One region of the Paenibacillus terreus genome, then DNA from elsewhere that is predicted to be linked to it. Evidence: predicted binding sites of a transcription regulator. Region 1 holds the regulator's gene; the other holds the start of a gene.
What was found. The regulator Rex, encoded in region 1, represses fermentation and respiration genes when NADH is low (regulators of the CRP and FNR family bind a similar motif). The targets are predictions, from matches to a motif close to TTGTGAAATATTTCACAA.

Region 2: a site for Rex is predicted at 1,375-1,392, ahead of ACE5KN_RS07895 (formate/nitrite transporter family protein). Genes of this name have one in related genera too.

Annotation. Positions count from the first base shown of each region.
Region 1 is NZ_JBHIRX010000005.1:161,956-165,124, reverse strand. Features, by position in the region: gene ACE5KN_RS11940 (amidohydrolase) at 30-1,331, opposite strand; gene ACE5KN_RS11935 (redox-sensing transcriptional repressor Rex) at 1,318-1,971, opposite strand; gene dinG (ATP-dependent DNA helicase DinG, 3'-5' exoribonuclease type) at 2,019-3,169, opposite strand, start outside.
Region 2 is NZ_JBHIRX010000003.1:212,751-215,919, forward strand. Features, by position in the region: gene ACE5KN_RS07895 (formate/nitrite transporter family protein) at 456-1,307, opposite strand; gene ACE5KN_RS07900 (FAD-dependent oxidoreductase) at 1,690-3,051, opposite strand.

The DNA.
Region 1 (3,169 bases):
CAAGCTTCCTTTCCGATGGTGTGGTTTGATCAGCGGGAGAGCAGGCCGGTAAACGCCGCTTGCGCTTCGTGCTTGATCCGTTCCTCATCCATGGTCAGGCATTCGCCGTTCCTGACAACCTGACGGCCGTCTACCCAGACGTGCAGAACATCCTTGGCGCTGGCCGAGTACACGGCGTGGGAAACGAGATCCGTTTTCGGCAGAAAATGCGGCTGGTCGATATTCAAGGCAATAAAGTCGGCCTTGCTGCCCGCAGAGAGCGATCCCACTTCCTTCAGGGCAATCGATTTGGCACCATATTCCGTAGCCATGCGCAGGGCTTCGCCCGCCGGAACGGCTGTCGGGTCGCCTGTGACACCCTTATGAATCAAAGCGGCCAGCCTCATTTCCTCGAACATGTCCAGGTTGTTGTTGCTTGCCGGACTGTCCGTTCCGAGCGACACGGTTACCCCTGCTTTAAGCAGCTCTGTCACCCGCGCCACTCCGCTGGCGAGCTTGAGGTTGCTTCCCGGATTGTGGGAAACGGCCACCTTGCGCTCCGCAAGCAGGGCAATCTCTTCATCATTCAAATGCACGGCATGCGCGACCAGGGAAGGACGGGAGAAGAAGCCCAGCTTATCCAGATGCGCAACGGGACGAAGACCATATTCTCGTACGTTCTGCTCCACCTCGGCCGCCGTTTCCGACATGTGGGTGTGGAGCGGCAAATCGAGATCATGAGCCGCCTGCACAAACTGCTCAATAAAGGCCGGCGGGCAGGTATAAGGCGCATGCGGGGACATCATGGCCGTGATCCGGCCGCCCGCCTGACCGTGCCAGTTCTTCGCAAAGGCAACAGCCTCCGCCAGTTTGGCGCGCTGCTCCTCTTCCGAGCACAGTCCGATGGCGCCGCGCATGAGGCTGGCGCGGATGCCGGATTGCTCGACCACCTTGGCTACTTCATCCATATGGTCATACATATCCAGAAAAGCCGTTGTGCCTCCCTTGAGCATTTCTAGTACGGACAGCGACGTCCCCCAGTAAACATCGGAGGCGGTAAATTTGGCTTCCATGGGCCACATTTTTGTTTGCAGCCATTCCTGCAGCACCATATCGTCTCCATAGCCCCGCAGCAGCGACATGGCGGCATGCCCGTGCGTATTGATCAGACCCGGCAGGAAGAGCAGCCCTGTGCCGTCAACCGCCTCTGTGGCTTCCTCTCCTGCGGGCAGCTCTTCTCCGATATAGGTGATCCGGCTGTCTTCAATGATCATATAGCCGTGGACAACCGCTTTTTCCTCACGATTCACCGCGAATGCCCCATTTTTAATCAACCATTTATTGGTCGTCATTTTCATTGTCATCCTTTCCGTTCTCCAGGTAATAGGCCAGGCTCAGCAGGTCTGTCGTAAAGTCCGTGGCATGAATGCGGATATGCGGAGGTGCCTTGATGATGGTCGGGGCGAAATTCAGAATCGCCCCAATACCGCTCTCGATCATCTCGTCAGCCACACGCTGGGCTTCAAAATCCGGTACGGTAATAATTCCGATCCGGATGTGCAGCTGTCTGACCGTTTCTCTCAGCTCGTCCATCGGTTGTACGGTCAGGGTGTTGATTTGGTGCCCGATCTTGGCCGGCGAGGAGTCGAAAACCGCCACAATTTTCATATTATCCTTTAAATAAGCGTTGTAATTGGACAGCGCCTGTCCGAGATTACCGGCCCCTACCAGCGCAACGTTGATTTGCTGGTCTATTTTGAGAATATGGCGTATTTTATCGATCAGATACACTACATCGTAGCCGATGCCCTTGCGTCCGAAATCGCCGAAATAAGCCAGATCCTTGCGGATCTGCGCCGGATTCAGGTCCAGCTTCTGCCCGAGCTCCTGGGATGAAACCGTCGTGACCTCCCGCTTATGAAGCTCGTTCAGATAGCGCAGGTAGACGGGCAGCCTGCGCACCACGGCCTCGGATATTTTGTCTGCTTTCATGCATAATCCTCCTAAATTCACGGACTAATGAAACGTTATGAGCTTTATTAGCTGCCCGCTTCCTCATGAAGCCATTCGGAAATACGGGGCACCATCTGCTCTGTTTGCATATGCTCTATTTTCGGCCCCGGCAGGGAGTAGAGAAAGTGCTTCCCGTAATAAGATTCGATGACACGGGTATCATACACGATGACTACTCCACGGTCCTTGGCTGTACGAACGAGGCGCCCGAAGCCCTGCTTGAAGCGGATGACCGCCTGCGGCACGGACAGCTTCATGAACGGGTTCTTCTTCTGCTCCTGAAGCAGTTCGCTCTTCGCCTCCAGCAGCGGGCTGTTCGGGGGCTGGAAAGGCAGTCTGACAATGGCCAGACAGGTCAAGGCCTGCCCGGGGATATCAACGCCCTCCCAGAAACTGCTTGTACCAAGCAGGACAGATGCCTTGGCTTCCTGGAACCTTCGTGTCAGCTTGCTGCGGCTGCCGCTGTCCATGCCCTGCCCCAACACCGTAATTTCGCTCGATGCCAGCGCCTCCTTGAGCGGCTCGTATACCTGCTTAAGCATCCTGTACGAGGTAAAGAGCACAAGCATCCGTCCTTGCGTTGCCTGAGCTGCGCTGCGCAGCGAGTCCACAAGCATGTCTACGAATCTGGCGTCCCCGACGGTCCCTTTTACGCTCGGGAAATCCCGCGGGACGACCAGCAGCGCCTGCTCCCGATAGTTGAACGGGGACGGCAGCAGGGATGTTAGCAGACCGCCTGCCTCCGCTGCCTCCTGAAGACCAAGCTGGTCAATCATGTACTGAAATGATTTATCCACGGACAAGGTAGCGGAGGTAAGCACCACGCTTTTTTTCTTGTCAAAAAACATCTCCTTCAGCTGCTGGCTGACATCCACCGGCACGGCATAAAATTGCAGCGATTTCCCTTTAAATTGGCCGCTCGCTTCAAGCCAGTACACAGTCGTCAGGTCATCCATTTTAATAAAGAAGCGAAGGCTGTCACGGAAGGCTGCCAGATCTTTAAACAGTCCTGCAATATCAGTGACGAGGCTTTCTGCACCGTAATCGTCCTGCTCGTCCTTGATTTCCTGCAAAATTCTGTCTCCCTTGCGGACGATTTCCCCGAGCCCGACATAGATCTGGTTTTCCAGCTGCTCCGCATCCCCCCAGCCCTTCGGTTTGGCGGAAGGCTTGAACC
Region 2 (3,169 bases), on a different contig from region 1:
TCTGTGTATTACGCCGAAAGACGTTTTTCTTGCAGCGGGCTGTTTCAAGAATCTGCTTGCAGGGTAAGAAATAATCAAGGCAAGGATGGAGAGCGCACACTCTGCCTCCTGCCATACATGGACCACTCCCAAAAAAATTCGCCATGACAGGTTACGTTCCCCCGAACCTGACATGGCGAATTTATTTTAAGAGGTAGTTCAAAAAGTCATCTTTTGATCACGAAGCTAGTCAGGAAGCGGACTCGACATCGAATCTTGAATTCAGCCGGGCCTAAGCGTATGCTTACGAAGCATGTTTCCTGCGGAAACATTTCAGGTGCTCACGTACCCCAAGTACGCTCCGCTCCTCAGTCCCTAGCTTCATTCAACTCAAGCGTTTTGAAAAAACGCACTTCGGAAGCATAGGCTTCGGTGCTGAAAACCTGACTTTTTGAACACACACTTTAAATATGAGACTATACAGCCTGGTCCGGCGCTGCTTGCGGATGGGCAGCCTCTTTTTCCTGAATGACCAGGGCGTGCGTTTTCGGTTCAGCCTTAAAATCCTTCAAATATGCCAGCCAGTAGGCCCCCGCCACAAACAGGCCTCCGCCTGTCAGATTGCCCAGCCATACCGGCACGAAATTGCGGAGATAATCGAGCCATGTAAAATGGCCCGCAAAGATCGCCGCCGGAATCAGGAACATATTGGCCACAACGTGCTGAAAACCGATGGCCACAAAGGCCATGGTCGGGAACCAGATGCCCATAATTTTTCCGCTCATGGAGTCGCTGCCGTAGGACAGCCAAACCGCCAGTGCGACAAGCCAGTTGCAGCCGATGCCGGACAAATAGGACTGCCATAAGGAATCATGAATTTTGTGCCCTGCCATCTCCACCACTTTGTCCAGATAAGGCCCGCTCGCCGTCAATCCCACCACATGACCGAAAAAATAAGCGACAAACAGTGCGCCAGCAAAATTCCCCAGCGTGATCAGCACCAGATTTCGTATTACCTCTCCTGTCGTGATACGGCCGGCCATGCGGGCCAGGGGAACCGCCATCATATTTCCGGTCAGCAGCTCGCCCCCGCCCAGCAATACAAGCACCAGCCCCACCGGGAACACCGCAGCACCGATAAAGTTGGCGATACTTCCCCATTCTGCGGGAGCGCTTGCGATCACCCTGATGTCCAATAAAAAGCCCAGAGCAATAAAAGCGCCTGCCAGAAAGCCAAGTATGACCGCCGTCTGCCACGGATTATGGGCTTTATGAACACCGGTTTCAACCGTCAGTTCCGCAATTTGCTTCGGTTTATAAGTAGCCATCCTCTTCTCTCCTTCACCTTAATACTTCTTCTGTTTCTTTCAGTTTAGAAGGTCCCGGAGATGAAAGTAGTGAAATTTATCACATACTAAAAGAATGGCATATATGCAAAAAAGCAGCCTCCTCCTGGAAGCCGCCTGTATAACACATCGTAATTAATTATATTCTTCTTTCTCGAGCTGCTTCATAAACCAGCTGATAGCTACAAAACCGATTGCTCCGAGCGCAATCATAAATGCAATCCAAAACAAGACGGTTCCTCCCCCTTATCCATGACTCATGATCTAATGATTTGATATACTTCATTTTACAATATTCAGAGAGCAGGCAGAGCCGGATTTCATGGCAATTAAGTGAACAATATCACAGTTTTTTAGCGGATTATTACAGAGTTACAGCTTCCTTGTTTTTCACCGGCGGAAGAGCCTGCAGCCCGGCTGTATTCAGGAAGTTCCATGGCTTGTTGTAATGCGGCTGGAAGAAGAAGTCGATAAAGGCGAGCTGATCGACGGTCATCCGGTTCTGAATGCAGACCGACAGGGTATTGATCGATTGTGTAAGCTCCGCTTTCGACATCAGCTGCGCACCGACGATCCGGCGCGAATCCCGTTCATATACAACCTTCAGCAGCACTTTTTCCGCTGTAGGCATAAATTCCGGACGGTAGCTGTCCTCGATCGTAACCGCCTCCACCTGCATCCCTTCGTCTTTTGCCGCTGTTTCGGTCAAGCCTGTTCCTGCAATATTTTGTTCATATATTTTGATGCCCGAAGTGCCCTGGGTCCCCATATACGGGATGGTCGGCTGCATAAGGTTGCGGGCGATCAGCGTGCCCATCCGGACCGCATTTGTGGCCAGCGGGATGTATGCATTTTTACCCGTAGGATTATAGTGAATCGCACAGCTGTCCCCGGCGGCATAGATATCAGGATGGCTGGTCTGCATATAATCGTTAACGATGATGGCACCGTTCGGCAGCATATCGACCTGACCTTTCAGCAAATCGGTATTCGGACGGAAGCCGATGCAGAGAATGACCAGATCGGTCTCATACTCCCCTTTGGAGGTGATGACTTTCGCAACCTTTCCGTCCCGGCCTTCAAATCGATTCACCGTTTGACCCAGGGCAAGCTGAATACCTTGCTGCTTCAACGATTTCTCTATTCTGTCCGTAAACCCGGCATCCAGATATTTGTTCAAAATGCGGTCCATGCTGTCGATCAATGTAACTTCCTTGCCATTCATCTGGAAAGCTTCCACAAGCTCGATGCCAATGTATCCAGCGCCTACAACGGTAATCCGCTTGGCGTTTTTCGCTTTTTCAATAATGGTGTTGGAATGGTTATAGTTCTTTGAAAGCAAAATATTGTCAAGCTCAATGCCTTCCAGCTTCGGAATGATCGGCCACGAGCCGGTCGTCATGATCAGCTTGTCATACGTATCTGTAAATTCCTCCTGGGTTTCAAGATTGCGTACGCGCAGCGACTTGGTTTTCGTATCCACCGAGGTTACTTCATGAAGCATTTTGGTGACTACGCCCAGATCGGCAAGCTGCTGAGGAGACGAATAAAACAAGCCTTCAGGGTCCTTCACCACTCCTCCGACATACAATGCAATCCCACAGGATAGAAACGAAATATTATCATTGCGCTCATAAACGGTAATTTGTGCGTCAGGATATAATTTGGCCGTATTGACGATGGCTGCTGTCCCCGCGTGCGTGCATCCGATCACTGCAATTTTCATTTGTGTAGCCTCCTCAGGTGTAATTAAAGTGTCTGAAACCGGCTTGCTGGAAAAGAAACTGAAAAAAAGATATAGAATCAAAGCTTATCTTGTGAATAGTTTCACTTTATAACAGCTG